One region of the Streptomyces sp. NPDC001204 genome, then DNA from elsewhere that is predicted to be linked to it. Evidence: riboswitches for the same ligand, from Rfam matches in the RefSeq annotation. Region 1 holds a riboswitch; each other region holds the start of a gene.
What was found. Region 1 has a riboswitch for cyclic di-AMP ahead of ACWC91_RS11100 (NlpC/P60 family protein). Riboswitches for the same ligand answer to the same signal wherever they lie in the genome.

Region 1 (7,599 bases):
CCATCGAGGGCTTCGCCCGGGTCTACGAGTCCGACATGATCGCCAAGCCCGACCCGTCCACGTTCCAGATCCTGCCCTGGCGCGCGGAGGCCCCCGGTACGGCCCGCATGTTCTGCGACATCCTCATGCCGGACGGCTCCCCCTCCTTCGCCGACCCGCGCTACGTCCTCAAGCGCGCCCTGGCCCGCACCTCCGACCTCGGCTTCACCTTCTACACCCACCCCGAGATCGAGTTCTTCCTGCTCAAGAACCGCCCGCTGGACGGCTCCCGCCCCACGCCCGCGGACAACTCCGGCTACTTCGACCACACCCCGCAGGCCATCGGCATGGACTTCCGCCGTCAGGCGATCACCATGCTGGAGTCGATGGGCATCTCGGTGGAGTTCTCCCACCACGAGGGCGCCCCGGGCCAGCAGGAGATCGACCTGCGCTACGCCGACGCCCTGTCCACCGCGGACAACATCATGACGTTCCGCCTGGTCATGAAGCAGGTCGCGCTCGAGCAGGGCCTCCAGGCCACGTTCATGCCCAAGCCCTTCTCGGAGTTCCCCGGCTCCGGCATGCACTCGCACCTGTCGCTGTTCGAAGGTGACCGGAACGCCTTCTACGAGTCCGGCGCCGAGTACCAGCTCTCGAAGGTGGGCCGCTCCTTCATCGCGGGCCTCCTCCGCCACGCCGCCGAGATCTCCGCGGTCACCAACCAGTGGGTCAACTCCTACAAGCGCATCTGGGGCGGCTCCGAGCGCACCGCGGGCGCCGGCGGCGAGGCCCCCTCGTACATCTGCTGGGGCCACAACAACCGCTCGGCCCTGGTCCGCGTCCCGATGTACAAGCCCGGCAAGACCGGCTCCGCCCGAGTGGAGGTCCGCTCCCTCGACTCCGGCGCGAACCCCTATCTCGCCTACGCCGTCCTCCTGGCCGCCGGCCTGAAGGGCATCGAGGAGGGCTACGAGCTCCCGCCGGGCGCCGAGGACGACGTCTGGGCCCTGTCCAACGCCGAACGCCGCGCGATGGGCATCGAACCGCTCCCGCAGAACCTCGGTGAGGCCCTGACCCTGATGGAGAACAGCGACCTGGTCGCCGACACCCTCGGCGAGCACGTCTTCGACTTCTTCCTCCGCAACAAGCGCGCCGAATGGCACGAGTACCGCTCGGAGGTCACGGCCTTCGAACTGAAGAAGCACCTGCCGGTGCTGTAGGCGCAGGTCAGGAAGGTTTCCCGCCCATTAGGCGGAGGGGGCCGACGGTCGCGGACCGCCGGCCCCACGCCCTCACCGCTCCTGGGCGGGCCGGCACACGCCTTACGCGGGGCGGACGACGCTGTGGATCGGCATGTAGTAGATCGACTCCTCGCGGACGTTCGCGCCCGAGTGCGGCGCGTGGATCATCATGCCGTTGCCGATGTAGATCCCGACGTGGCTGATGTCGTCGTAGAAGAAGACCAGGTCGCCGGGCTCGGCCGCGGAGACGGGGACGGTCGTGCCGGCCTGCACCTGGTCCCAGGTGGTGCGGGGCAGCGAGATCCCGGCGGACTTCCAGGACGCCTGCGTGAGCCCGGAGCAGTCGTACGACCCGGGGCCGGACGCGCCCCACACGTACGGCTTGCCGATCTGGGCCCTCGCGAAGTCGATGACCTTGGCTGCCTTGGCGGCATAGCCGGTGCTCGATCCGGCATCCGCGCTCGTGCCCGCGCCCGTGCTCGATCCGGCGCCCGCGCTCGTGTCCGCTCCCGTGCCCGTTCCGCTGCTCGCTTTCGCGTCGGAGCTCTGGGCCGCCTGCTCCTGCTCGCGCTTCTGCGCCGCCGCCTTCGCCTCCGCCGCCTGCTTGCGGGCCAGCTCCGCGGCCTTCTGCCGGGCGAGCTCCTGCTTCTTCTTCTCGATCGCCGCCAGCCGCGCCTTCTCCTCGGCGGTCAGCGTCGACAGCAGATGGCGTGCCTCGCTGAGCTTCTTCTGGACGTCGACCTTGCTGGTCCTCAGATCGTTCTGCGAGGTGGTCAGCGACTCCAGGACCTTCGTCGCCTCGGTACGCTTCCTCGTCGTCGAGAGCTGTGCGGTCCGGTAGTCGTCGACGGCCTTCTTCTGCCGCTCGGTGAGCTGGCTCATCAGATGGTCCTGGTCGAAGTACTGCTGGGGATCCTTCGCGAGCAGCAGCGTCGCGGTACCGGAGATCCCTCCCGTGCGGTACTGGGCGGCTGCGAACAAGCCGAGCTCGCGCCGCGCCTCGTTCAGCTTCGCGGTGCGCTTCGCCACGTCGTCGAGGAGGCCGTTCACGCGTTTGCGCTGCGTGGTGGTCTTCTCCTTGGCCGCGTTGTACCTCTCGGTGGCCACCCCGGCCTGGTGGTAGAGGTCGTCGACTCTCTTCTGCACCTCTTCGAGGCTGGGCTTCCGGGGCTGTGCGGGCGCGGCGTTCGCCGTCTGGGACAGCAGTGCCACGGAGGTGAGGGCCGCGGTCGTCAGACCGAGGGCCGGGGACGTGCGCAGTCCGGCGATCCGGGTGGACGTGGTCCGGGCTTTGCGGTGCGACGCCAAGGGTGGCGCCTCCTTCCGTAGACCGCCTACCGGGTTAGCTGTCGGGTTCGGGCGGGTGGTCGGAAGGGCTGCCCTACCGTCCCGTGCGCGCCGTGGGGGACGCGTGAACGGGACCGATTCACCCCAGGGATGCGTGGGTCCCCGGCTCCGGCGGCCGTGAGGCGCACCGGACTCGGCGCAGGCCACCCGTCCCGGCGTTGCTCGCCGGCGGGGTACGGGGTGCCCGCCGGGCACGCTAGCCAACGCTTGTGACTGCTGTGAAGGTTGGTGCGTGATATGTCCGCTACGTTTTCGTGACTTTCACGGTGCGCATACGGATGCCTGCACTCCGATGCTTTTCGGACTTCTGGCTGAAGGAGTACCTGTCGGTGTCGCAGGGGCCGCCCCCAGCGCGGAAGGGGTGACAGGGGGTGCGTCCGGCCTCTGACCGTGCGGAAAGCTGGACCGCCGTCAGGGCTCCGGCCCGGGAGTCCGGATAGGCTCTGGCCAGGACGGGCTTGATCCGACGGGAGGCCGGGATGACGGCGCCGGGGCGCAGGAGCAGTACCTTCACGCGGCTGCTGCGGCACGGCTTCATCCATGCCTCGGACGCCGAGCGGCTGCTGGACGGGCCGGACCTCGCGCCGCTCCGGGACGATCCGGTGCTGCTGGAGGCGCTGGGCGCCACCGCCGACCCGGATCTCGCGCTGGGCGGGCTGGTCCGGCTGCTGGAGGCGCAGCCGGGGTCCAAGGCCCGCCGCGAGCTGCTCGACACGCTGATAGCGGCCAAACCGCTGCGCGACCGGCTGCTCGGTGTGCTCGGCGCCTCCACCGCGCTCGGCGACCACCTCGCCCGGCACGCGGGCGACTGGCGGGCGCTGGTCACCTACGAGCCGCGCGACCTGCACCCGGGGGTCGAGGAGTTCGAGCACGGGCTCGCCGACGCCGCCGACCCGGTCGGGCTCCGCGTCGCCTACCGGCGCTGCCTGCTGTCCATCGCCGCCCGCGACGTGTGCGGCACCACGGATGTCGCCGAGACCGCGGCCGAGCTCGCCGACCTCGCCACCGCCACCCTGCGTGCCGCGCTCCGGCTCGCGCGGGCCGCCGCGCCCGAGGACGACGCGCTGTGCCGGCTCGCGGTGATCGCGATGGGCAAGTGCGGCGGCCACGAACTCAACTACGTCTCCGACGTCGACGTGATCTTCGTCGGTGAGGCCGAGGACGGCGCCGACGAGGTCAAGGCCCTGCGCGCCGCGACCCGGCTCGCCTCGCACATGATGCGGATCTGCTCCGAGACGACCGTGGAGGGCTCGATCTGGCCGGTCGACGCCAACCTGCGGCCCGAGGGCCGCAACGGGCCGCTGGTGCGCACGCTCAGCAGCCATGTCGCCTACTACCAGCGGTGGGCCAAGACCTGGGAGTTCCAGGCGCTGCTCAAGGCCCGCCCGGTGGCCGGCGACCTGGAACTGGGCGGGCAGTACATCGCCGCGCTCGACCCGCTGGTCTGGCAGGCCGCCGAGCGCGAGAACTTCGTCGCCGACGTGCAGAAGATGCGCCGCCGCGTGGTCGAGACCATCCCCGTGGCCGAGGTCGAGCGCGAGCTGAAGCTCGGGCCGGGCGGCCTGCGCGACGTCGAATTCGCCGTGCAGCTTCTTCAGTTGGTGCACGGGCGGACCGACCCGTCGCTGCGCAGCGGCTCCACCCTGGACGCGTTGCAGGCGCTTGCCGCCGGAGGGTACGTCGGCCGTGTGGACGCCGTGCAACTCGACGACGCCTACCGGTTCCTGCGTTCCCTGGAGCACCGCATCCAGCTGTTCCGGCTGCGGCGCACCCACCTCGTCCCCGAGGACGAGGCCGATCTGCGCCGGCTCGGACGGTCGCTCGGCCTGCGCAGCGACCCGATCACCGAGCTGACCCGCGAGTGGAAGCGGCACACCAGCGTCGTACGCCGGCTGCACGAGAAGCTGTTCTACCGTCCGTTGCTCGACGCGGTCGCCCAACTCGCCCCCGGCGAGGCCCGGTTGAGGCCGGAGGCCGCGCGTGAGCGGCTGGTCGCGCTCGGGTACGCCGACCCGGCGGCCGCGCTGCGGCATCTGGAGGCGCTGGCCTCCGGCGTCACCAGGAAGTCGGCCATCCAGCGGACCCTGCTGCCCGTGCTGCTGGGGTGGTTCGCGGACTCCGCCGATCCGGACGCCGGGCTGCTGAACTTCCGCAAGGTGTCGGACGCGCTCGGCAAGACCCCCTGGTATCTGCGGCTGCTGCGGGACGAGGGGGCCGCCGCCGAGAACCTCGCCCGGGTGCTGTCGGCCGGGCGGCTCGCGCCCGACCTGCTGATGCGCGCGCCCGAGGCCGTGGCACTGCTGGGCAACGGTGACGCGGGCGGCCTCGAACCGCGCGGCCGCGCCCAGCTGGAGCAGGAGGTCCTCGCCGCCGTGCGCCGCGCCGAGACCCCCGAGCAGGGCGTCACGGCGGCGCGCGGCGTACGCCGGCGGGAGCTGTTCCGTACCGCCGCCGCCGACATCGTCGGCTCCTACGGCACCGAGACCCGGCCCGCCGAGGCCGATCAGGGCGCGCTCGTGGACCAGGTGGGCGGCGCGGTGTCCGACCTGACCGCGGCGACGCTGGCCGGGACCCTGCGGGCGGTCGTGCGCAAGGGATGGGGGGACACCCTGCCGACCCGGTTCGCGATCATCGGCATGGGGCGCTTCGGCGGGCACGAGCTGGGCTACGGCTCGGACGCGGACGTGCTGTTCGTGCACGAGCCGTGGGAGGGCGCCGACGAGCGGGAGGCCGCCGAGGCCGCGGCCCGGGTGGTGGCCGAGACGCGGCGGCTGCTCCAGATCCCGAGCGCGGATCCGCCGCTGCTGGTCGACGCGGATCTGCGGCCCGAGGGGAAGTCCGGGCCGCTGGTGCGGACGCTCAAGTCGTACGAGGCGTACTACCGGCGGTGGTCGCTGGTGTGGGAGTCCCAGGCGCTGCTGCGGGCCGAGCCGGTGGCCGGGGACGAGGACCTGGGGCGGCGGTTCATCGAGCTGATCGACCCGTTGCGGTATCCGCGCGGCGGGCTGCGCGACGACGCGGTGCGGGAGATCCGGCGGCTGAAGGCCCGGATGGAGTCCGAGCGGCTGCCGCGCGGCACCGACCCCAAGCTGCACACCAAACTGGGGCCGGGCGGGCTGTCCGACGTGGAGTGGACCGTGCAGATGCTCCAGATGCGGCACGCGGCGGGGGAGGCGTCGCTGCGGACCACGCGGACGCGGGAGGCGCTGGCGGCGGCACGGGAGGCGGGTCTGGTGTCCGCGGAGGACGCCTCCACGCTCGACGAGGCGTGGGTGCTGGCCACGCGGGTGCGCAACGCGGTGATGCTGGTGCGGGGCCGGGCGGGGGACACGTTCCCCACCGAGTCGCGGGAACTAGCCGCGGTGGGACGGTACCTGGGATACGGGCCGGGGCACGCGGGCGACATGCTCGACGCGTACCGGCGGACGGCACGCCGGGCCCGGTCGGTCATGGAGGAGCTGTTCTACGGTTCGTGAGACGGCCGGCCCGGCGGCACCGCCACGGAGCAAGGCCTCCGCAGGCCGTGACGGTGGCCCGGCGGCACCGCCACGGAGCAAGGCCTCCGCAGGCCGTGACGGCGGCCCGGCAACACCGCCCTATGCCTCCGTGGGCCGCAGCGCCGGCGTCAGCCGCGGCAGCGCGTGCGGCAGCGCCCCGTACCAGGCACGGACCACCGTGAAGCCGAAGGAGAGGCACAGGACGCCGCCGACCGCGTCCAGCCAGAAGTGGTTGGCGGTGGCGACGATGACGACCAGGGTGGCCACCGGGTAGAGCAGGCCGAGGACGCGCAGCCAAGGGATCGTGCACAGGGTGAAGACGGTCAGGCCGCACCACAGGGACCAGCCGATGTGCATGGACGGCATCGCGGCGTACTGGTTGGACATGTTCTTGAGGTCGCCGGACGCCATGGAACCCCAGGTGTGGTGGACCTGGACCGTGTCCACGAAGTGGCCGCCGGTCATCAGGCGCGGGGGCGCCAGCGGGTACAGGTAGTAGCCGAGCAGCGCCACGCCCGTCGTCACGAAGAGGGTGAGCCGGGCCGCCGCGTAGCGGCCGGGGTGCGTGCGGTAGAGCCACACCAGGACGCCGATGGTGACCACGAAGTGCAGCGTCGCGTAGTAGTAGTTCATGCCGATGATCAGCCAAGTCACCGAGTTCAGGGCATGGTTGACCGAGTGTTCGACGGCGATGCCGAGCTGGTGCTCGGCGTCCCAGACCCAGTCCGCGTTGCGCAGCGCCTTGGCCTTCTGCTCCGGGACCGCGTTGCGGATCAGCGAGTACGTCCAGTAACTCACCGCGATCAGCAGGATCTCGAACCACAGCCGCGGCCGGCGGGGGGTGCGCAGACGCTCCAGGACGGTGGGGGACTGCTCGTCCGTGACGAGGGGCGGAACGGCCTCTTTCCGGCCTTCCAGTCGTGTCTCGGTCGAGTCACCCATAGGCACAGAGTCTGCCAGAAAAGCCTTCGTCCACCGATCATCCCCCGGTCGGGTTCCGTTCGCATGTTCTCCGCCTCAGGGACGAGCGCGGTCCCCGGGGGCCGAAGCGGTCGAACCGCGCACCACCAGCTCCGGCATGAACACGAACTCGCTGTGCGGCGCGGGCGTCCCGCCGATCTCCTCGAGCAGCGTGCGCACCGCCGCCTGGCCCATCGCAGGCACCGGCTTGCGGATGGTCGTCAGGGGCGGGTCGGTGAAGGCGATCAGGGGGGAGTCGTCGAAGCCCACCACGGAGACGTCCCGGGGGACCTCCAGCCCGCGCTGTCGCGCCGCCCGGATCGCGCCGAGCGCCATCATGTCGCTGGCGCAGACGATCGCCGTGCAGTCCCGTTCGATGAGCGCGGTGGCCGCGGCCTGGCCGCCCTCCAGGGTGTAGAGGGAGTGCTGGACCAGCTCCGACTCGACGACGTCCGCGGCCAGGCCCAGCTGGTCCTGCATGGCGCGCACGAAGCCCTCGATCTTGCGCTGGACCGGCACGAAGCGCTTCGGGCCGAGGGCCAGACCGATACGGGTGTGCCCCAGGGATGCGAGGT
Region 2 (7,599 bases), on a different contig from region 1:
TGCTGCGACGTGGAGACGATCTGCCTGGGCCAGGCCGTCGCGTCCGCGGCGGTGCTGCTGGCCGCGGGCACCCCGGGCAAACGGTACGCACTGCCGGGCGCCCGCGTCATCCTGCGACAGCCGTCACTGCCCGAGCCGGTCGAGGGCCAGGCGTCCGACCTGGCGATCCAGGCGGACGAGCTGACACGGATGCGCGCCCGCCTGGAGGAGCTGCTCGCGCTGAGCACCGGGCGGTCCGCGCGGCAGGTGCGGACCGACCTGGCGCGGGAGCAGGTGCTGGACGCACAAGAGGCCCTGAAATATGGCCTGATTGACCGAATCATCCAGAACCGCGGGGCCACGCGCACCGCGCCGGACGCGGAGTGAGCCGCCGATGCCGCCGCCCGAGCCGCCACCCCTGCCGGCGCCGACCCGCGCCGAGGCGGAGCTGATCGACCAATACCTGGAGGCGGCCGACCTGCTGGGCCGCGTCAACCCGGGACGGCCCGGAGACACCTGCCGGGCCCTGAGGGCCGCCCAGGCGCTCGCCGGCAGGGCGGTGGAGCTGCGCGACGCCCTGGCGCTGGTGCACCGGCGGGACGAGACCGAGCTGCACACGGACGTTCTGGCCCGGGCCCTGCGGGTGCTGGACGGCGAGCGGCGCACGGCCCGTGTCACCCTTCCCCCCGACTGCGGAAGTTGACGTCGTCCACAGCCGCGGCCTTGGCGGGTGAAGGGACCCTTCTGTCTGGACACGGGGTGAAATCACCCCGAATGACCGACCGCCTTTCGGTGTAGGTTCAACTCCCTTTTCGAGACCGCCGCAGTCGCCCAACACGCCTCCCCGAATGGCGGAATGAGGTGCTCCGGTGCTGGTCCGGGGGTCGTCGCGGGCGGGGGCAGCCGTTCGATCGCGAGGGTGTCCACCCGAACGGGCGCGTGGTGAGTAACAACACAAACACGCGGTTCCATTGGGATTTTCGGACATCCGTAGGTGAAGATCCCTGTCTGACGACAAGCCCCCGCCACAACGGCGGGGCGGTCCGGGCGGACGCCGAGTCCTGCCGCCGCCAGGATGACCGGTCGACAGAAGTGGATCGGCAGGAGTGGAGGACCCAAGCACGACGGGTCGCCGGAACGGTCACGCCATGGCCGGTCCGAGCAGCCCTTGGGGTGAAGCCGCGACAACGCGGCCGGGCAACTTCGCCAGCCCGAATCCGACAGGTCATCCTTCACAGGCGGCTGACGAAGGGTTGCGCATGACTGCGCTCAATCGTGTCCCGTCGCTGATGGCCCGGGCCGGCACGGCCTCGGCCCTGACCCTGGCCGCCGTGGGCGGCTCGATCGTGGTCCCGGGTGTGGCCTCCGAGGCCTCGGCCGTGACGACCGCGAACACGGCACTGCGGATCGCGGCGTCCAAGCAGGGGTCGCCCTACCAGTGGGGCGCCACGGGGCCGCGGAGGTTCGACTGCTCCGGGCTCACGCTGTACTCGTTCAAGAGGGCGGGCAAGAAGCTCCCCCGCACGGCCGCACAGCAGTACAACAACAGCCGGCACATCTCCGCGAGCAGCCGCCGAGCCGGGGACCTGGTGTTCTTCCACTCGGGCTCGCACGTCTACCACGTGGGCATCTACGCCGGGAAGGGCAAGATCTGGCACGCTCCGAAGACCGGGGACGTGGTGAAGCTCCAGAAGATCTGGACGAAGAGCGTCTGGTACGGCCGGGTCAGCTGACCCGGCCGCAGTGCGGTGCCGTGCGGTGGCGGAGCTTCGACGTCGTCACCGCACGTTCCTACGGTTCCTGACCCGCGGCAGTCACCGGGCGGGCGGGAACCGTCCACGGAAGTTCGATGCAGACCGTCTTGCCGCCCTCCCGCGTCGGCCGCACGGTCAGTCTGCCGCCGCACTCGGCGGTGAGCCACCGGATGATCACCATGCCCCGGCCGTTGTCCTGCTGGACGGCGGCCGGCAGGCGTTTCGGGAACCGGGGGTGGCTGTCGGTGACCCCGATGCGCAGTCGTTCGTCACGCACGAGGACGAGGTCCACCGTGAAGGTGGGTGACTGCCCCAAAGTGTGCTGTACGGCGTTGGTGGCGAGTTCGGACACGATGAGCCGGACCGTCTCGGCGGTGTCCGCGGACGGCGGCAGGCCCCACTCCGCGAGCGTGCCGGCCACATAGGCACGGGCCGCGCAGACCGAGGCGGGATCGCTCGGCAGAGTGACGGATGCTTCCAGATGGTCTGCCATGGCGATGTCGTCCCTTTCCCACGGGGCCGGAGTCCGACACTTGGCGGATGGTTCGAGTACGGTCCCGCACTGGTGCTTCGCCGTCAGACTGCCATCACCTCTCCGGTCTCGGTGGCGATCCACCGAGATATGCATATATCTGTCGCTCGATGCGGTGAACTCTGCGACGGCAGACCGTATCCGGAGCGGGTCGCGTGGAGCGTTCAGAGGGAGCGAGGGAGTAGCCCATGCAGCACGGTCCCGAGGTGCGCCGCCGGAAGCTGGGCGCCGAACTGCGCGCGCTGCGCACCGGCGCGGGTCTCACCAGCGGTGAGGCGGCCCGCCTGGTCGGCTGGCACCAGTCGAAGGTCAGCCGGATCGAGACCGGCACCAGCGGGGTGAAACCGGCCGACGTGCGCTCGCTCCTGGACGCGTACGCGGTCCACGACGCCCAGCTGCGCGAGCTGCTCCTGGTGCTCGCGGGGCTGGACGACGGCGGCGACCGGCACCACTGGTGGCACGCCTATCGCGGAGTGCTGCCGCCGACCTACCGGGACTTCATCAGCCTGGAGTCGCAGGCGAGCGGGATGCGCACCCTGGAGACCTCGGTCGTCCCCGGACTGCTCCAGACACCCGAGTACGCCCGCGCGGTCACCCGGGCCGCCGTGGACGGGCTGGACGAGGACCGGCTGGACGCGCTGGTGGAGGTGCGGCTGGCCCGCCAGGACGTGCTGCGCTCGCGACCGCCGCTGGAGCTGGACGCGGTGCTGGACGAGGCGGTGCTGCGCAGGGAGGTGGGCGGGCCCGAGGTCATGAGGCGGCAGCTGGAGCGGCTGACGGAGGCGGCCCGGCTGCCCCAAGTACGGCTCCAGGTGTTGCCGTTCGCCGCCGGCGCGCACATCGGGATCACCGGCCCTTTCGTTATCTTCTCGTTTTCGAACGCTTCCGATCTGAACGTGGTGGTTCTCGACCACTTGACGAGTAGCCTCCACCTCGAGCGGAAAGAAGACCTAGAGGCCTACGCCGAGGCCTTCGACACCCTGCGGATCCACGCCCTCTCTCCCGAGGACTCGTTGGACTTCATCGCCGGGATACGCCAGACCCCCTGACGGCGCACAACCGCGTACCGCGTAAGGAGGCCCCATGTCCACTCCGCCTCGGCACGTACCTTCCAGTACCGATCTGCACGGCGTGCACTGGCTGCGCAGCAGCTACAGCACGGGAGCCAACAACTGCGTCGAGACGGCCCGGCCCGCCACGGGACCGTGGGCCGGGCTGCTCGCCGTGCGCGACTCCAAGACCCCGGCCGGGCCCGCGCTGCTCTTCTCCCCCGCGAGCTGGGCAGTCTTCACGGCCGCGGCACACCGCACCTGACGGACAATCCAGTCATATCCACACCCGGTGGCGCCCGGCCGTGTCACGCCGACTCATGGTCGTGTTCCACCGATCACCCCTACAGCGTGTTCGATCTGCGCCCCGGAGAGGTCCGCGCGGGCGGTCAGCCGCAGCCGTGAGATGCCGTCGGGCACGGAAGGAGGACGGAAGCAGCCCACGGCCAGCCCGGCCGCCCGGCAGTCGGCCGCCCATCGCACGGCCCGCTCCGGGGACGGAGCGCGCACCGAGACCACCGCGGCGTCCGGACGTACCGCCTCCAGGCCCGCGGCGGTCAGGCGTGCGTGGAGTTCGGCCGCCACCGCACGCGCGCGTGCCGCCCGCTCCGGCTCGCGGCGCAGCAGTCGCAGCGCCACGAGGGCGGCACCCGCGGCCGCGGGCGCGAGACCGGTGTCGAAGATGAACGTCCGGGCCGCGTTGACCAGGTGGTCGATCACCCGCGCGGGCCCGAGGACGACTCCGCCCTGACTGCCGAGCGACTTCGACAGCGTGGCCGTGACGACCACGTCGTCGGCGCCCGCCAGCCCGGCCGCGTGCGCGGCGCCGCGGCCGCCCTCGCCCAGGACGCCCAGCCCGTGGGCGTCGTCGACGACGAGACCGGCGCCGTGCTCCCGGCAGACCGCGGCGAACTCCGCCAGCGGGGCCGCGTCACCGTCGACCGAGAACACCGTGTCCGACACGAGCACGGCCGGGCCCTCGTGCGTTCCGAGGGCCTTGCGCACGGCGTCCGGGTCGGCGTGCGCGACGACCTGTGTCGTGCCCCGGGCCAGCCGGCAGCCGTCGATGAGCGAGGCGTGGTTGCCCGCGTCGGAGACGACGAGCGAGCCGTGCGGCGCGAGCGCGGTGACCGCGGCCAGGTTCGCTGCGTATCCGGAGGAGAAGACCAGCGCAGCCTCGAAGCCGCAGAATCCGGCCAGTTCGCGCTCCAGTTCGGCATGGAGTTCGGTGGTGCCGGTGACCAGCCGGGAGCCGGTGGAGCCGCCGCCCCAGGTACGCGCCGCGGCCGCGGCCCCCTCGGTCACCTCCGGATGGCGGGCCAGCCCCAGGTAGTCGTTGCCCGCGAGGTCGAGCAGCGGTGAGTCGGCGGGGCGGGGCCGCAGGGTCCGTACGAGTCCGGCCCGGCGGCGTGCGTCCACCTGCTCCTCGATCCAGCCGAACGCCATGGGTCCTCCGGGGCTTTTGTAGGCAGTGGACAGACCCTAGCGGCAGGGCCGGCCGCCCATGATGTGGCAATACCCACATGTCGATGCGCCCGTCGTTGTGCGGAGTCTCCTTGGCCGCGGACCGGGCCGTAGGACAGGATCAGCTCTCATGAACCTGCTGAACACGCTGGTGGACAAGGGGCTTCGGCGCGAGTCGCCGACCCGCGAGGAAGCTCTGGCCGTACTGGCCACCTCCGACGACGACCTGCTCGACGTGGTGGCCGCGGCAGGGAAGGTGCGCCGCCACTGGTTCGGCCGGCGGGTGAAACTCAACTATCTCGTCAACCTCAAGTCGGGCCTGTGCCCCGAGGACTGCTCCTACTGCTCCCAGCGCCTCGGCTCGAAGGCGGACATCCTCAAGTACACCTGGCTCAAGCCCGACGACGCCTCCAGGGCCGCCGCGGCGGGGCTGGCGGGCGGCGCGAAGCGGGTCTGCCTGGTGGCCAGCGGGCGCGGTCCGACCGACCGCGACGTGGACCGGGTCTCCGACACCATCAAGGCGATCAAGGAGCAGAACGAGGGCGTCGAGGTGTGCGCCTGCCTCGGTCTGCTCTCCGACGGCCAGGCCGAACGGCTGCGCGAGGCCGGGGCCGACGCCTACAACCACAACCTCAACACCTCCGAGGCGACGTACGGCGACATCACGACCACCCACACCTACGCCGACCGGGTGGACACGGTGCACAAGGCGCACGCGGCCGGGCTGTCCGCCTGCTCCGGGCTCATCGCCGGGATGGGCGAGAGCGACGAGGACCTGGTCGACGTGGTCTTCTCGCTGCGCGAGCTGGACCCGGACTCCGTCCCGGTGAACTTCCTGATCCCGTTCGAGGGCACACCGCTCGCCAAGGAGTGGAACCTGACCCCGCAGCGCTGCCTGCGGATCCTGGCGATGGTCCGGTTCGTCTGCCCCGACGTGGAGGTACGGATCGCGGGCGGCCGCGAGGTGCACCTGCGCACCATGCAGCCCCTCGCGCTGCACCTGGCCAACTCGATCTTCCTCGGCGACTACCTGACCAGCGAGGGACAGGCGGGCAGGGCCGACCTGGAGATGATCGCGGACGCCGGGTTCGAGGTGGAGGGCGCCGACCAGGTGACGCTGCCCGGGCACCGGGTGTCGGCCGGGGGCGGGTGCGGGTCCCACGACGGCACGGGGTGCGGGTCCCACGACGGCTCGGGATGCGGATCGCACGAGGGGACCGGGTGCGGGTCGCACCAGGATGGCGGGGTCTGCGGTTCCGCCGCGGCGCCGGCGGAGGAACCGGCATCAGCACCGGCCGCGACCGCGGCCGGCAACGAGCCGCGCACGGATCTCGTCTCCGTACGCCGCCGGGGCGCCGGAACGGACCTCGCGCCCAATGCCTGAACCGCGCGCCACGCCCGGACCGGGCGTGCCCGAGCTGCTGGAGCTCGACCGGCGGCACGTGTGGCACCCGTACGGGCCCATGCCCGGCCGCCACGAACCGCTCGTCGTGGAGTCGGCGAGCGGGGTACGGCTGCGGCTCGCGGACGGCTCGGGCGAACTCGTCGACGGCATGTCGTCGTGGTGGGCGGCGATCCACGGCTACAACCACCCGGTGCTGAACGAGGCCGCGCGGGAGCAGTTGGAGCGGATGAGCCACGTGATGTTCGGCGGGCTCACGCACGAGCCCGCCGTCCGGCTCGCGAAGCTCCTTGTCGACATGTCGCCAGAGGGCCTCGAGCATGTGTTCCTCGCCGACTCCGGTTCGGTGTCGGTGGAGGTCGCGGTCAAGATGTGCCTCCAGTACTGGCGCTCGCTCGGCCGCCCGGACAAGCGGCGGCTGCTGACCTGGCGGGGCGGCTACCACGGGGACACCTGGCAGCCGATGTCCGTGTGCGACCCCGAGGGCGGGATGCACGAGCTGTGGTCCGGTGTGCTGCCGCGTCAGGTCTTCGCGGACGCGCCACCGGCCGAGTACGAGGAGGCGTACGCCGACCATCTGCGGGAGACGGTCGAACGGCACGCCGGCGAACTGGCCGCCGTGATCGTCGAACCGGTGGTGCAGGGCGCGGGCGGGATGCGCTTCCACTCCCCCGCCTATCTGCGGGTGCTGCGCGAGGTGTGCGACGCGCACGGCGTGCTCCTGGTGTTCGACGAGATCGCGACCGGGTTCGGGCGCACCGGCGCCCTGTTCGCGGCGGAGCACGCCGCCGTCACGCCGGACGTGATGTGCGTGGGCAAGGCGCTGACCGGCGGCTATCTGACGATGGCGGCGACGCTGTGCACCGCTCGGGTGGCCGAGGGGATCTCACGCGGCGAGGTGCCGGTGCTCGCGCACGGCCCGACGTTCATGGCCAACCCGCTGGCGGCGGCCGTGGCCTGCGCGTCGATCGGGCTGCTGCTCGGCCAGGACTGGCGCACGGAGGTCAACCGGATCGAGGCGGGTCTGCGGGACGGGCTGGCTCCGGCCGCGGAGCTGCCGGGGGTGCGGGACGTACGGGTCCTGGGCGCCATCGGCGTGGTCCAGCTCGACCACGCGGTGGACATGGCGGCGGCCACCCGGGCGGCCGTGCGCGAGGGCGTGTGGCTGCGGCCGTTCCGTGACCTGGTGTACACGATGCCGCCGTACGTCACCGGTGACGTGGACGTGGCACGGATCGCGCGCGCGGTGTGCGCGGCGGCGCGGGAGGGTTGAGATGCCGGTACTGGTGATCACGGGCACGGGCACGGAGGTCGGCAAGACGGTGGCCACGGCCGCCGTCGCCGCGGCGGCCGTCGCGGCCGGTCGGTCGGTGGCCGTGCTGAAGCCCGCGCAGACCGGTGTGGGGCCGGACGAACGCG
Region 3 (7,599 bases), on a different contig from region 1:
ACGTTGTTGTAGTACTTGGCCGCGTCCCGGGCCATGTCCTCGACCTCACCGATGGTCTCGGCGCCGGCGAAGCCACCGCCGATGAACACGAAGGTGAGCGCCTTGCGGCGGATCTCCTCGTCCGTGGTGGAGTCGGCCTTGTCGAGCTGCTCCAGGACGTGGTTGCGCAGGCCGATGGACTCCTCGATGCCCTTCATGCCGATGCCCTGCTCGGCCAGGCCCGGGATCGGGAAGGTGCGGGACACCGCGCCCATCGCGATGACGAGGTAGTCGAAGGGCAGCTCGTACGCCTCGCCGACCAGCGGGGCGATCGTGGCGACCTTCCGGTCCTGGTCGATGGTGGTGACCCGGCCGGTGAGGACCTCCGCCTTGGGCAGCACGCGTCGCAGCGGGACGACGACGTGCCGGGGGGAGATGCTGCCGGCTGCGGCTTCGGGGAGGAAGGGCTGGTAGGTCATGTACGAACGGGGGTCGACGACCGTGACGGTCGCCTCTCCGTAGCGCATCTTCTTGAGGATGCGCCGAGCTGCGTACAGGCCTACGTACCCACCGCCTACTACGAGGATCCTGGGACGCTCCGTGGTGCTCATGGCATCGAGTATCCACCTGCCTCAGGGGGGTCGCTCGTGCGCCCCTTCACAAGGTTGGGCAGGCCCTGTGCTAAACTCCGCGCCCCCTGCTCGCCAGGCCCTGGCGGCGGCAGGCGGCCCCCGTCCGGTTCGGACCGTTGTCAAGGCCGCGTGAGCTGCTCCTCTGACCGAAAAAGGTCCCCCACGGAGGGGCCCCGCGACCCTTCCGGAACCGCTTCCCGACGCTCACCCGAGCACGGTTTTCTGCCTGCTGAGACCCCGAAAAGGTCGCCGGAGGCCCTTTCGGCCCTTGACAGGGCCGAATTCCTTGTGAAGAACTTCACGAAGTTTTCCTGGCGGAGCGTCACCGAGAGGCGTACGGCGGCCCCCCCGGGTGCGCTCACACCGTATCCGGACTGCCCAACCGGATGCTACCGGCCAGTAGAACCAGGGCGGACGAGCCTACGCCACGGACCACGCGATGCCGTCGAGGATGTCGTGTTCGCTGACGACGACCTCCCGCGCGCCGATGCGCTCCATGATCGCCAGCAGGACCAGGGCGCCCGCGCCGATGACGTCGACACGGCCCGGGTGCATGGAGGGGATCGCCGCGCGCTCGGCGTGCGTGGAGTGCAGCAGGCGGTCGCTGATCTCGCGGACGCGCTCGCGGGAGACGCGGGAGTGGTGGATGGCCGCCGAGTCGTACGCGGGCAGCCCCTGCGCGATCGCCGACACCGTCGTCACCGAGCCGGCCAGGCCCACCAGGGTGTGCGCCTCGCGCAGCGGGACCGTTTCCTCGGCGAGGTCGAGCGCGGCCTCGATGTCGGCCCGTATGGCGACGATCTGCTCCTCGGTCGGCGGGTCCGTGACCACCCCGTCCCGCACCAGGTGACGTTCCGTCATGCGGACGCAGCCCACGTCCACCGAGCGCGCCGCGCGGACGTGGTCGTCGCCCACGACGAACTCGGTCGAGCCGCCGCCGATGTCCACCACCAGGAAGGGCCGGGCGAGGTCCGCACGGCCCGTCAGCTCCTTCGTCGCACCGGTGAAGGAGAACTCCGCCTCCTGGTCACCGGAGATCACCTCGGGCTCGACGCCGAGGATGTCCATCACCCCGCGCACGAACTCGTCCCGGTTCTCGGCGTCCCGGGAGGCGGAGGTGGCCACGAAACGCAGCCGCTCGGCGCCGTACTCCTTGATGGCCTCGGCGTACTCCCGGCAGGCCGCGAAGGTCCGCTCCAGCGCCTCGGGGGCGAGCCGGCCGGTGCGGTCCACGCCCTGGCCGAGCCGCACGATGGTCATGCGCCGGTCCAGCTCCAGAAGTTCGCCCGTCGCCGGGTCGGCGTCCGCGACCAGCAGACGGATGGAGTTCGTACCGCAGTCGACGGCGGCGACCCGGGTCATGCGCGGTCCTCCTCGGTCCCGGCGGGCCCGGCGGCGAACCCGCCGTCCTCGGAGGCCTCGGCCTGCCGCCCCTCGCCGGACGACGGCGCCGCGGGCGTCACGCACGGGCCCTTGCGCCACCACTCGGGCAGCATCGCGATCGCCTCGTCACCGAGCGGGTTCACGCCCGGCCCGGCGGCCAGCGAGTGGGCGACCAGGACGTGCAGGCACTTCACCCGGTCCGGCATGCCGCCCGCGCTGGGGAAGCCCGTCAGCGCCTCGATCTCGTCCCGGCGCCGGATGTAGTCCTCGTGCGCGGCCCGGTACGCGGCCGCCAGCTCCGGGTCGGTGGCCAGCCGCTCCGTCATCTCCTTCATCACGCCGTCGGCCTCCAGCGTGCCGATGGCCGAGGCGGCGCGCGGGCACGTCAGGTAGTACAGCGTGGGGAAGGGCGTGCCGTCGGGCAGCCGCGGGGCCGTCTCCACGACGTCGGGCTGACCGCAGGGGCAGCGGTGCGCGATCGCGCGCAGCCCGCGCGGCGGCCGCCCGAGCTGCTGCTTGAAGGCCTCGACGTCCGCCTCGGTGGGTTTGCTGCGCTCGGTGGGCGGCGGTGGGGTTTCCATGCCTTGCGTATGTCTCTCTGTCAGTTCACTGGTCGGAGGCGTCGGACTTGTCGACCCCGTCCCAGACGTTGGCGTACCAGGGGCGGCGGGCCGTCCCCCGCTCGGCGCGGGACCGCTCGGCCGGGCCCGGGTCGACCACGACGTAGCCGGTCTCCCCGGGCTTCACGTAGTGCAGCCGCCGCCGGATCTGCTGCTCGGCGTAGGCGTCGTCCTGCCAGCGTGCCTTGAGGTCGCGCAGTTGTTCCACCCGCTGCTGGGCCTGCCGCTTCTGCCGTTGCAGGTCGGCGATGTCGGCGCGCTGGGTGACGTACTGCCGCATCGGGTAGGCCAGGGCGACCACCATCGAGCAGAGCACCAGCACGAGCAGCGCCGCGCGGCCTGTGAGACGGGAGCGGCGGGCCTGGCGGCGGGTCTGCGAACGGTAGACACGGGCCGCCGTCTGCTCACCGAGCAGCTTGAGCCTGGTCGTGGTGGAGAACCGGTCCCGGTCCTTGACGGCCATCGTCCCGCCTCCCGTTCGTGCCCGTGCACACACGTGCGTACGTCCCCGGACACGGTACGGGACCGGGTACGGGGACGTACGTGCGACTGGCGAAGCCTTACGCTTCGCGGCTCAGCCTCCGGGGCGGCTCGGCCCCCGGAACGGCTCGGCCCTCGAAGCGGCTCAGCCCTTGAAGCGCGGGAAGGCCGAGCGGCCGGCGTACACCGCGGCGTCGTCGAGGATCTCCTCGATGCGCAGCAGCTGGTTGTACTTGGCGACGCGCTCGGAGCGGGCCGGGGCGCCGGTCTTGATCTGGCCGCAGTTGGTGGCGACGGCCAGGTCGGCGATCGTGACGTCCTCGGTCTCGCCGGAGCGGTGGGACATCATGCACTTGAAGCCGCTGCGCTGGGCCAGCTCGACGGCGTCCAGGGTCTCGGTGAGCGAACCGATCTGGTTCACCTTCACGAGCAGCGCGTTGGCGGCGCCGTCCTCGATGCCGCGGGCGAGGCGCTCGGGGTTGGTGACGAACAGGTCGTCGCCGACGAGCTGGACCTTGTCGCCGAGCTTGTCGGTGATGACCTTCCAGCCGGCCCAGTCGTCCTCGAACAGCGGGTCCTCGATGGAGACGAGCGGGTAGGCGGCCACCAGCTCCTCGTAGTACTCGGTCATCTCCGCCGCCGAGCGCTCCTTGCCCTCGAAGACGTACTTGCCGTCCTTGTAGAACTCGGAGGCGGCGACGTCGAGCGCGAGGGCGATCTGCTCGCCGGGGGCGTAGCCGGCTTCCTTGATCGCCTCGAGGATCAGGTCGAGGGCCTCGCGGTTGGAGCCGAGGTTCGGGGCGAAGCCGCCCTCGTCGCCGAGGCCGGTGGACAGGCCCTTGCTCTTCAGGACCTTCTTCAGCGTGTGGTAGACCTCGGTGCCCCAGCGCAGGGCCTCGGAGAAGGACTCCGCGCCGATCGGGGCGATCATGAACTCCTGGATGTCCACGTTGGAGTCGGCGTGCGAGCCGCCGTTCAGGATGTTCATCATCGGCACCGGCAGCAGGTGCGCGTTCGGACCGCCCAGGTAGCGGAAGAGGGGGAGGTCCGAGGCCTCGGAGGCGGCGTGGGCGACGGCGAGGGAGACGCCGAGGATGGCGTTGGCGCCCAGCGAGCCCTTGTTGTCGGTGGCGTCCAGGTCGAACATGGCCTGGTCGATCAGGCGCTGCTCGGTGGCGTCGTAACCGACGAGCTCCGGGCCGATCTGCTCGATCACGGCGAGGACGGCCTTCTCGACGCCCTTGCCCTGGTAGCGGTTGGGGTCGCCGTCACGGAGCTCGATGGCCTCGAAGGCACCGGTGGAGGCGCCGGAGGGGACGGCGGCACGACCGGTGCTGCCGTCGTCGAGGCCGACCTCGACCTCGACCGTGGGGTTGCCTCGGGAGTCCAGGATTTCCCGGGCTACGACGACGTCGATGGACGGCACGAGCATCTCCTTCTGGGATGTGACGCTGGAAGTGCGGGGCGTGAGCCTTGCGCCTAGAGCCTAACCGTCCCGGGGCGGCGACCGGCCGACCGACCGCCTCGTGGACAGAGTGACGGTACCCTTTGTTCCCGCTCGGAACAAAGGGAAGGGGAAGGTTCGGGAACGGCCGGGTGTGCGGGAGACGAAAAGAACCCGCCCCGGCGCGTAGGGGGGAACACGCCGGGGCGGGGGCCCATGAAGGGCGGTACGGGCCCTTACTTCAGGTGGAGCTGCTGGCCCGGGTAGATGAGGTCGGCGTTGTCGATGATGTTCTTGTTCAGCTCGAACAGCTTCTTCCAGCCGCCCTGGACGCCGTGCTCGGCGGCGATGGAGCTGAGGGTGTCGCCGGAGACCACCTTGTACTCGCCGTCGCCCTTCTTGACCTTCTCGCCGTTGGGCGTGGTGACGGTCCTGCTCGGGGCGGGGCGCGTCGCGGAGCGGTTGGCGGCCTGCTGCTCGGTCGAGCGGGTGGTGGTGCTCTTGGCGGAGCTGCCGCTCGACGACGACGAAGAGGAAGACGCCGACGCCGACGAGGAGGAGGACGAGGGGGCGCTGCCGGTGTAGGCGGCGCCGGACAGGCCCTTGCCGCAGACCGGCCAGGCGCCCTTGCCCTGGCCCGCGAGGACCTTCTCGGCGACGGTTATCTGCTGCGACTTGGAGGCCAGGTCGGCGCGCGACGCGTAGGCGGTGCCGCCGTACCCGGCCCAGGTGGAGTTGGTGAACTGGAGGCCGCCGTAGAAGCCGTTGCCGGTGTTGATGGACCAGTTGCCGCCGGACTCGCACTGGGCGACCGCGTCCCACTCGGAGGCGGTGGCGGCGGAGGCGTTGCCGACCGCCATCAGCGGGGCGGCGACTGCGGCGCCGGCGACACCGGCGAGCGCGATGACACGGGTGGTCCTGGACGTACGGCGGTGCTTGCCCTTGCTGGAGAACAGCATGGATGGATCCCCTCACCGACGCCTGCGAGGTGAGCTGTCGGGTTCGGGCCGGTTGAGTTGCCCGGCCGTGCCTCGTACACGAGGCACGGCTCCACCCCTAGCCGCTCCGGTCAACTGCCCGGCGCGGCACTTACCTTGGGTCCCCCGCTCCTGCCCACGGCGCTTGACGCGACGACTGTTCCCGTGCGGCCGCTGGCAGGATTCGGCGTTGCGGCAGCCGGGGCTCGCGGTGACGAGCGGTCACGACCGTAGGCATGCGCTTCGCCGAATTCCAAAGACGATCAGGGCTTCTGAGACTCATCCCACACTTTCCCCGAATGGGACATTCAGCGCGAAGCGTGGCGTGAACTCCGCCTACTTTTGGGGCGTTTCGGTAGGGACATTCAGGGTCTGACCGGCGGAGATGTGATTCGGGTCGGACCCGATCGCCCCCTTGTTCGCCGCGTACAGCGCGTCCCATCCGCCCGGGAGGTCAAGGGAGTCGGCGATGGACTCGAGGGAGTCGCCGGCGCGGACGGTGTAGGAGTCGGCGACGACGGCGCGCGCGGAGCCACCACGGGAGGCGTGACGGCCGGAGGAGGCGGTCGAGTGGCTGTCGGCCGGGTCCTCGACGGCACTGCCGCCGCGGTGCCGCCCACCGCTGAGTGCGCCGGTGTCGACCAGGGCCGAAGTGCCGCCGACCTGCCACGAGTTGTCCGTGTAGTCCGGCTGCGCCGTGACCGAGGGCGAGGCGGCGGGCGACTGCGACCCGCCCGCCGCGACATCGGAGGACGCGTCGGACTCGGCCTGCTCGCCCTTCTTGGCGGGCGAGGACGGCGAAGGGGAGGACGTGGTGGGGGACGCGACCGACGAGCCGGAGGAATCGGTCGAACCAGGGTCGACATCCGACGAGTCGGACGAACCGGACGTATCGCCCGACGACGTCTGTGACGAGTCGGACAGGCCGAGGTCGTCCGTGAGGGACTTTCCGGAGGAGTTGGAGGATCCGGACGAATCACCCACGCCGGTGTCGACCTTCGCCGCCCCGGACTTCTTGCTGAGCCCGGAGAGCAGCCCGCACGTCGGCCAGGCGCCGGGACCCTTGTCGGCGAGCAGCTTCTCGGCCACGGCTATCTGCTGGGAACGGCTGGCCTGGTCGGCGCTCGAGGCGTAGTCGAGGCCGCCGTACTTCTCCCAGTCGTCCTGCGTCAACTGGAGGCCGCCGTAGTAGCCGTTGCCGGTGTCGGCGCTCCAGGCGCCGCCACTCTCGCACTTGGCCACCTTGTCCCACGCGTTGCCGTCGGCCGCGCTGGCGCCGCCGGCGCCGATCAGTGGGATGGCGATGGCGGATCCGGTCACTCCGGCTGCGACGAGGAGGGCCGGAGCCTGACGGGGCCGACGGTGACGACCGTTCCCGGAGAGCATGCGGAGACCTTTCGTGCGACAGCGGTGACCCGCGTGGCGACCGCAGACTCGGCGCCACGCTGATGGGTGAAAGTATCGGCTGACGATCGCTTGTCACAAGTTCATGCCGCACAGATCACGTGAAGATCACACCGTTGAACATGTGTCATCTTCGTGTCCGTCAGTGGGTAGGCGTGGTGCGGCGGCAGGCGCCTTTTCCTGCCTTGTCCGGCTTCCCCGCGACTTACCGACCGGGTGTGAACCGCACCGGCAGCGTTCGCAGTCCGCGCATGATGAGCCCTCCGCGCCAGCGCAACTCGGCTGGATCCGCACCCAGTTGCAGGTCCGGGAGCCGGGTGAGGAGGGTGGCCAGCGCGGTCTGGCCCTCCAGGCGGGCGAGCGGTGCGCCGAGGCAGTAGTGAATGCCGTGTCCGTAGCCGAGGTGTTGATTGTCACGCCGCCCGAGATCGAGGACGTCGGGGCCGGCGAACCGCTCCGGGTCCCGGTCGGCGGCGGCGAGGACGACGAGGACCGGGTCGCCGGCGGCGATGTCCTGCCCGCCGATGGTGAGCGGCCGGGTGGCGTAGCGCCAGGTGGCCAGCTCCACCGGCCCGTCGTAGCGCAGGAGTTCCTCCACTCCCGTCTCCAGCAGGCCGCCGTCCCCCTCGGCGAGGGACCGTTGGAGCCGGTCCCGCTGCTCGGGGTGGGTGAGCAGGGCG
Region 4 (7,599 bases), on a different contig from region 1:
TCGGGCCACACGTTACGGGGGCGTCGCATGTCTTGGGCAGTGTCTAAAGAGTTTGCAATGTCCGAATTGGTCTTGTGGGAGGGGGCAATTCCGGCTTAGCGTCCTCTGGGGACGCGGACGGGGTGGATCCGCTCCTTAGGGGGGACACGTGGGGGGACCCGTGGCCAGGAATGCCGTCAGTGTGCCTTTCCGGGCCGACCGTGAGGTCCCGGGCCTGATCGTGAAGTTCGGCGACTACCCGCTGCACCACGGCGGGGTGGGCGCGATCCGCAGCCTCGGCCGTCTGGGCGTGCCGATGTACGCGATCACCGAGGACGCCTACACACCGGCGGCCTCATCCCGTTATCTCAAACGCGCGTTCGTCTGGCCGACCAGGGGCACGGAGGGCGCGGACCGTCTGGTGGAGGGCCTGCTGCGGATCGGCCGCCGCATCGGCCGGCCCACCGTCCTGGTGCCCACCGACGAGGAGGCCGCCGTCCTGATCGCCGAGCACCAGGACGAACTCGAAGGCCACTTCCTCTTCCCGCCCGTCGCCCCCGGCCTGCCGCGCCGTGTGGCCAGCAAGCAGGGTCTGCACGAACTGTGCGTGGAGCACGGCATCCCGAGCCCCACGGCCGCCTTCCCGCAGTCGTACGACGACATCGTGGCGTTCGCCGAGAAGGCCTGCTTCCCGGTGGTGGCCAAGAACCGCGAGGCGTTCGTCCGGCGCAGCAGCCCCGCGGTGAACGGCACCACGAGGATCAACAGCCGCGAGGGGCTGCTGGCCCTGGCCCGGGACTGGGGCGAGCGGCCGGGCGTGATCCTCCAGGAGTACCTGCCGCGGGAGGAGGCCGAGGACTGGATCGTGCACGCCTACTTCGACCAGAACTCGGTCCCGCTCGCGATGTTCACCGGCGTCAAGGTCCGCTCCTGGCCGCCGCACGCGGGCATGACGGCGAACGCGTACGTCGTCGACAACCCGGAACTCGCCGACCTCGCCGCGCGGTTCATCAAGCAGATCGGCTTCACCGGCATCGTCGACCTCGACCTGCGTTTCGACCGGCGCGACGGGCAGTACAAGCTCCTCGACTTCAATCCGCGCATGGGCGCGCAGTTCCGGCTCTTCGAGAGCGAGTCGGGCGTGGACGTCGTGCGTGCCATGCACCTCGACCTCACCGGGCGGCCCGTCCCGGAGGGCGAGCAGCGCGCCGGCCACCGGTACGTCGTGGAGAACATCGACCTGCCCGCCCTGCTCGCCTACCGCCGCAGCGGCTACACCACGCCGCACGCGCCGGCGAGGCCGAGCGGCACCGAGCTGGCCTGGCTCGCGGGCGACGACCCGCTGCCGTTCCTCACGATGCTCGCCCGCTTCGTGCGGCCGGGCGCCCGGCACCTCTATCAGCTGTGGCGGACCAACCGCCGCGGCGGCACGACCGGTTAGGGCGGAGCACGAGCGTGTGCGGGCGGCCCGTCCCGCCGCCCGAGCCGGCCCACGAAGTGACGTGAGCACGTCCTGGGGAGGGACTTCGTGAACCAACCGGTGGCAGTCATCGGTGCCGGGCCGTTCGGCCTGTCCACCGCCGCCCATCTGCGCGCCCGGGGCATCCCGGTCCGCGTCTTCGGCGAGCCCATGGTCGCCTGGCGCGACCACATGCCCGCCGGAATGCTGCTGAAGTCGACCCCGGCCGCCTCCGGCATCGACTGCCCGCAGCGTGGCCACACCCTCGCCGACTACTGCGCCGCGGCCGGCATCGGACCGCTGGTGACCGACGAGGACATCATCCCGGTGGAGACCTTCATCGCCTACGGCGAGTGGTTCCAGCGCAGGCTGGTGCCCGAGCTGGAGCGGGTGCGGGTGGTGTCGGTCGACCGGCGGCCGGGCGGCGGCTTCGAGCTGAAGCCGGATTCCGGGGAGCAGTTCACCGCCCGCGCGGTCGTGGTGGCGACGGGCTTGTCGGGCCTGTCCCATCTGCCGCCGGAGCTGGCCGCGGCGGTGCCGGACGGACCCACGCCCACCGGGCCGCTCTCGCACAGCTCCCAGCACCACGACCTCGGCCGGTTCGCCGGGAAGGAGCTGATCGTCGTCGGCGCCGGCCAGTCCGCGCTGGAGACGGCGGTGCTCGCGGCGGAGGCCGGGGCGCGGGTGCGGGTGGTGGCGCGGGGCCGAGGCGCGGTCGCCTTCGGCGCCCCGCCCTGGGAGCAGCCGAGGTTCCGGCCCGAGTCGCCGTTCGGCCGGGCCTGGTCGCTGTGGGCGCTGAGCTACCACCCGCAGCCCTTCCGGTACCTCCCGGCCGGGGTCCGCCACCATCTGGTCCGCCGGGTCCTCGGCCCGCTCGGCGCCTGGTGGCTGCGCGAGCGCTTCGAGCCGGCGGTGCCGGTCCACGAGGTGAGCGGCATCGTGCGCGCCGAGGTCAGGGGCGGGCGTCCGGTACTGACGGTGCGCACCCTCGCGGGCGAGAGCCGGGAACTGGAGGCGGACCACGTCATGGCGGCCACCGGCTACCGCGTCGACATCGCCGCGATGGGCTTCCTCGGCCACGAGCTGCGCACCGGACTCGCGGTCAGCCGCGGCGCCCCGAGGCTCGGCGCGGGCTACGTCTCCTCGGTACCCGGCCTCTACTTCACGGGGCTGCCGGCGGCGGCCTCGTACGGGCCGGTGATGCGGTTCGTGTGCGGCACGGAGTTCGCCTCTCCGCGGCTGGCCGCACACCTCGCGGCCAGGCACGGTTGAGGGGAACCTCGTCCGCTGGGCCGAAGCGCCCTCACAGGCAAGGGAGTTGAAGAGAGGGAGCCGGGAGCACGGTGGCCGTCGCGGTCGTCCGGCTCCGGTCGAGCCGGCGGGCCGGGGCATCCGTATTCTCTGATCATGGCCGCCCTCGCACATGCCCTCATCGCCACCGACCTGGACGGAACGCTGCTGCGCGGCGACCACACCGTGTCCGAACGGTCCCTCGCCGCGCTCGCGAGGGCGGCGGCCGCAGGTGCCCGGCACCTCGTGGTGACCGGACGGCCGGCACCGAGAGTGCGGGAACTGCTCGACGTCCTCGGCACCACGGGGCTCGCGGTGTGCGGTCAGGGCGCACAGCTCTACGACGCCGGCAGCGACCGCCTGCTGTGGTCGGTCACCCTGGACCGGGAGCAGGCCGAGACCGCCCTCGGCAAGATCGAGGCCGAGGTGGGGGAGGTGTACGCCGCGGTCGACCAGGACGGGGTCGAGGGGCTCACGCTCATCGAGCCGGGGTATCTCATGCCGCACCCGGCGCTGCCCGCCGTACGGGTCGAACGGCGCGACGACCTGTGGCGCGCGCCCATCAGCAAGGTGCTGCTGCGTCACCCGGCGCTGTCCGACGACGAGCTGGCGGAGGCGGCCCGCGGCGCGGTGGGTTCCCTCGCCACGGTCACCATGTCGGGCCCCGGGACCGTCGAACTCCAGCCGTGCGGCATCACCAAGGCGACCGGACTGGCGCTGGCCGCCGAACACCTGGGACTGGGCCGCGAGAGCGCCCTCGCCTTCGGCGACATGCCGAACGACATCCCGATGTTCCAGTGGGCCGCCCGGGGCGTCGCCATGGCCAACGCCCACCCCGAGCTCAAGGCGGTGGCCGACGAGGTCACGACGTCGAACGAGGACGACGGCATCGCCGTCGTCCTCGAACGACTGTTTGTCTAGTCGGTGCGTGCGCCGGCCGCGGTCCGGTCAGTACGCGCCGAAGACGTTGTCGATGGAGCCGTACCGCTTGGCCGCGTAGTTGCAGGCGGCGGTGATGTTGGCGACCGGGTCGTAGATGTCCCAGGACGTGCCGTTCACGTGGTAGGCCCGGAAGGTCGGGTCGATGACCTGGAGCAGACCCTTGGACGGGATGCCCTTCTTGGCGTTGGAGTCCCAGAGGTTGATGGCGCGCGGGTTGCCGGAGGACTCGCGGATGATGTTGCGGTGGATCCCGTTGTAGGAGCCCGGGATGCCCTTCTCCGCCATGACCGCCAGGGAGGCCCGGATCCAGCCGTCGAGGTTGTTCGAGTAGCCGAAGCTGGCGGCCGTCCGGACGGTGGCCGGGGTCGCCGCGGACGCGGTCGTGGCGCCGAGCAGCGGCACGGCGAGGACGGCTGCGCCCGTGCCGGTGACGGCGAGGGCGCGGACGAGGCGGGCGGTGCGGGAAGAGCTGCGCTGACCGTTTGCAGGCATGGGGGAATTCCTCTCCGTCGCCTGCGAGGTGAGCTGTCGGGTTCGGGCTGGGAGGTGCCCGGCCGCGCCTTGAAGGGCGCGGCTTCACCCCAAGCCGTTCCGGTGCGGTGTACGCGGTACGTACGACGCCCGGCCCGGCGGCTTACCTGGGTCCCCCGCTCCTGCCGTGGTTCATTCGGTCGTTGGGATTACGGGCGGCGGCAGGATTCGGCGTCCGCCCGTCGGTGCCGGGAACGTATGCGAGAGCACATGTCCCGAACAAGTGCCGGAATCACACATCGCCCTATTTGACCTTGGTCTGGGGGGTATGTGGTGCTTGATCCTTTGCATCTGCCAAGGGTCAACTCGACTGGTGTAAAGGGGATGTGAAGGAATGCGAGAGGCGGCGTGGATGGAAGGGGGTGTGTCCCAAGTCACGGCTCGGGCAGCCGAAGAGCAAATACCACTAAAGAGAATTGAAACCCCAATAGGGGTGAATCGGACTTCATGTGTGAGTGTGGATGGGCCGTGTGGCTGACACGTGATGGTGGTCACGTCGGGTGAAGTGGCCTGGCCCGTATAGGTGGGCGATATCGGTGATCGAAACGTGACCGGATACGCTGACTTGAGTGAGGGCAGCGACCTATCGACAAACCGTGTAATCCCCAGCAGACACCAGCAGACAGGAGACCCCTCGTGACCGTCGTCGGGCCATTCGGGCTGAGCGTGCGGGACCAGGCTCTCGAAGCCGATGTCCAGGCCGGATTGGCGGCTGTCGAGGAAGGGCTGCTCGAAGCCACCAAGAGCGAGGTCCCGTTCATCACGGGCGCCGCGCAGCATCTCGTCAGGGCGGGCGGGAAGCGGTTCCGGCCACTGCTCGTGATGCTCGCGTCCCAGTTCGGGGATCCGTACGCGCCGGGGATCGTGCCCTCGGCCGTGGTGGTGGAGCTGACCCATCTGGCGACGCTGTACCACGACGACGTGATGGACGAGGCCGCCGTGCGCCGCGGGGTGGACAGCGCCAACACCCGCTGGGGCAACTCGGTCGCGGTCCTGACCGGTGACTTCCTCTTCGCCCGCGCCTCGCAGATCCTCGCCGACCTCGGCCCGGAGGCCGTGCGGGTGCAGGCCGTGGCGTTCGAGCGGCTGGTCACCGGGCAGATCCTGGAGACGGCGGGTCCGCAGGACGGCCGGGACCCGGTCGACCACTACCTGGACGTGCTGGGCGGCAAGACCGGGTCGCTGGTGGCGGTGTCGTGCCGGTTCGGCGCGATGATGTCCGGCGCCGACGAGACGGTCGTGGACGTGCTGACGCAGTACGGCGAGCGGCTGGGCGTCGCCTTCCAGCTGGCGGACGACGTCCTGGACATCGCCTCCGACTCGCACGAGTCGGGCAAGACCCCCGGCACCGATCTGCGCGAGGGCATCGCCACCCTGCCGGTGCTGCGGCTGCGCGAGCGCACGGCCCGGCTGGGGCTGGCCGAGGACATCGCCCTGTGCGAGCTGCTGGACTCCGACCTGAGCGACGACGCGCGGCACGCGGAGGCGCTGGCGGCGCTGCGGGCGCACCCGGCGCTGGAGCACGCCCGCCGTGACACCGTGCGCTACGCCGAGGAGGCGCGGGCCGCGCTGGCGCCGCTGCGGGAGTGCGACGCGAAGGCCGCCCTGCTCCAGCTGTGCGACGCGGTGGTGCACCGGGCCGGCTGACGCCCGTCCGGTTCCGCGGCCTCACCGGCCGCCCCCGCCGGGCAGCCCCTTCGAGCGGCGCTCTCCACATCTACCCCTACGGGGTGGGGAGGCGTCGCCCTTTGTGTGTCATACCGCAGGCGTACACGGAGTTGGCTCCGGGGTCTGACGCTTCCGCCCCGCCGATTTGGTCAGATGGAAACCACGGACCACACCACTGCTCACCGATCTGGGTGAGAATGGCGGCTGAGGGTGACACCCCAGTGCAGAAGGACAGCCGCCGCCGAAGACGGAGGTAGGGCACACATGGCACCGAACGAATCCGAAGCCGACGACCTGCGCACGGGGCGCCGCAAGGCCGCGCGCTACGTCGTCCCGGTCACGGTGGTGGGGGTGGCGGCGGCGACCATCGGGCTCGTCCCCGCACTCGCCGCGTCCGGCGACCCCGACCTGCCGAAGATCACCGCACAGCAACTCATAGAGAAAATCGCCAAGTCGGACGTCCAGCAGCTGTCCGGCACGGTCAAGGTCAGCACCGACCTGGGTCTGCCGAACCTCGGCGGCCTGGAGAGCGGCCTGACCTCCGGCGCGGCCGGGGGTGGTGACGGTTCGTCGGCCGACCCGATGTCAAAGCTGCCCGAACTGGCCTCCGGGACGCACACCCTGCGCGTCGCCGCCGACGGCGAGGACCGGCAGAAGGTCTCGCTGATCGAGAGCGCCGCCGAGTACAGCCTCATCCACAACGGCAAGGACGTCTGGGGCTACGACAGCAAGTCGAACGAGGTCTTCCACGGCACCGCGGCCGACGGCGGCGAGAAGCACCGGGACGAGGTCCCCGCCACGCCCAAGGACTTCGCCGACGAGGCCCTGAAGGCGGTCGACGACACCACCTCGGTGAAGGTCGACGGCACCGCCCAGGTCGCCGGCCGCGACGCCTACAAGCTGGTCATCGAGCCGAAGCACGCCTCCGGCACCACGGTGGGTGCGATCAGCATCGCGGTGGACGCCAGGACCGGGCTGCCGCTGAAGTTCACGCTCACCCCGGCGAGCGGCGGCGCCGCCGTGGTGGACGCGGGCTTCACCCAGGTCAGCTTCGCCAAGCCGGCCGCCTCGACCTTCGACTTCACCCCGCCCAAGGGCGCGAAGGTCACCGAGGAGAAGGACGCCGCGAAGGAGGCCACGAAGGACGCCGAGCGGAAGGCCGGCCCGGACCGGCAGTCCCACGAGCCCGGCACGTCGCACAAGGACCCGGCCGGGAGCGGCCCGAAGGTCCTCGGCAAGGGCTGGAACTCCATCGCCGTGATCGACACCGGTAACAAGGGCGGCATCCCGTCGTCCTCCGGCAAGGGCGACCTGAGCGGATTCCTCGGCTCGCTCGGCGACCAGGTCAGCGGCAAGTTCGGCAAGGGCACGGTCTTCTCCACCCGCCTGGTCAACGCGCTGATCACGGACAACGGCAAGGTGTACGTCGGCGCCGTCACCAAGGACACGCTGGTGAAGGCGGCGAACACCGGGCAGTAAGGACGCGACGGGCACGAGGAATCGAGGGAGCCGATGGACGAGGGGGATGACAGCGTCATCCACACGCGCGGGCTCACCAAGCGCTACCGCGGCGGACAGCTCGCCGTCGACGGTCTCGACCTGACCGTCCCGGCGGGCAGCGTCTTCGGCTTCCTCGGCCCGAACGGCTCGGGCAAGACCACCACCATCCGCATGCTGATGGGGCTCATCGAGCCCACCTCCGGCACGGCGCGAGTGCTGGGGCGCCCCAT

Region 2: linked by a shared signal. The riboswitch ahead of ACWC91_RS23045 (C40 family peptidase) and the one ahead of ACWC91_RS11100 (NlpC/P60 family protein) in region 1 are both predicted to bind cyclic di-AMP.
Region 3: linked by a shared signal. The riboswitch ahead of ACWC91_RS20615 (LysM peptidoglycan-binding domain-containing protein) and the one ahead of ACWC91_RS11100 (NlpC/P60 family protein) in region 1 are both predicted to bind cyclic di-AMP.
Region 4: linked by a shared signal. The riboswitch ahead of ACWC91_RS26235 (transglycosylase SLT domain-containing protein) and the one ahead of ACWC91_RS11100 (NlpC/P60 family protein) in region 1 are both predicted to bind cyclic di-AMP.

Annotation. Positions count from the first base shown of each region.
Region 1 is NZ_JBSFJL010000006.1:157,077-164,675, forward strand. It holds gene glnA (type I glutamate--ammonia ligase) at 1-1,199, shown strand, start outside; gene ACWC91_RS11100 (NlpC/P60 family protein) at 1,302-2,528, opposite strand; cyclic di-AMP (ydaO/yuaA leader) riboswitch at 2,537-2,716, opposite strand; gene ACWC91_RS11105 (bifunctional [glutamine synthetase] adenylyltransferase/[glutamine synthetase]-adenylyl-L-tyrosine phosphorylase) at 3,047-6,043, shown strand; gene ACWC91_RS11110 (phosphatase PAP2 family protein) at 6,164-7,006, opposite strand; gene ACWC91_RS11115 (LacI family DNA-binding transcriptional regulator) at 7,082-7,599, opposite strand, start outside.
Region 2 is NZ_JBSFJL010000017.1:53,464-61,062, forward strand. It holds gene ACWC91_RS23035 (ATP-dependent Clp protease proteolytic subunit) at 1-366, shown strand, start outside; gene ACWC91_RS23040 (hypothetical protein) at 374-682, shown strand; cyclic di-AMP (ydaO/yuaA leader) riboswitch at 1,054-1,235, shown strand; gene ACWC91_RS23045 (C40 family peptidase) at 1,239-1,712, shown strand; gene ACWC91_RS23050 (ATP-binding protein) at 1,771-2,226, opposite strand; gene ACWC91_RS23055 (helix-turn-helix domain-containing protein) at 2,454-3,314, shown strand; gene ACWC91_RS23060 (DUF397 domain-containing protein) at 3,349-3,579, shown strand; gene ACWC91_RS23065 (8-amino-7-oxononanoate synthase) at 3,633-4,760, opposite strand; gene bioB (biotin synthase BioB) at 4,909-6,162, shown strand; gene ACWC91_RS23075 (adenosylmethionine--8-amino-7-oxononanoate transaminase) at 6,155-7,453, shown strand; gene bioD (dethiobiotin synthase) at 7,455-7,599, shown strand, end outside.
Region 3 is NZ_JBSFJL010000014.1:78,760-86,358, forward strand. It holds gene ACWC91_RS20590 (NAD(P)/FAD-dependent oxidoreductase) at 1-590, opposite strand, end outside; gene ACWC91_RS20595 (Ppx/GppA phosphatase family protein) at 1,032-1,973, opposite strand; gene ACWC91_RS20600 (DUF501 domain-containing protein) at 1,970-2,575, opposite strand; gene ACWC91_RS20605 (FtsB family cell division protein) at 2,601-3,077, opposite strand; gene eno (phosphopyruvate hydratase) at 3,240-4,526, opposite strand; gene ACWC91_RS20615 (LysM peptidoglycan-binding domain-containing protein) at 4,775-5,497, opposite strand; cyclic di-AMP (ydaO/yuaA leader) riboswitch at 5,502-5,669, opposite strand; gene ACWC91_RS20620 (LysM peptidoglycan-binding domain-containing protein) at 5,852-6,901, opposite strand; gene ACWC91_RS20625 (cytochrome P450 family protein) at 7,125-7,599, opposite strand, start outside.
Region 4 is NZ_JBSFJL010000021.1:47,724-55,322, forward strand. It holds gene ACWC91_RS26220 (carboxylate--amine ligase) at 182-1,420, shown strand; gene ACWC91_RS26225 (FAD-dependent oxidoreductase) at 1,508-2,710, shown strand; gene ACWC91_RS26230 (HAD family hydrolase) at 2,846-3,649, shown strand; gene ACWC91_RS26235 (transglycosylase SLT domain-containing protein) at 3,677-4,162, opposite strand; cyclic di-AMP (ydaO/yuaA leader) riboswitch at 4,168-4,353, opposite strand; gene ACWC91_RS26240 (polyprenyl synthetase family protein) at 4,838-5,848, shown strand; gene ACWC91_RS26245 (LolA family protein) at 6,134-7,348, shown strand; gene ACWC91_RS26250 (ABC transporter ATP-binding protein) at 7,382-7,599, shown strand, end outside.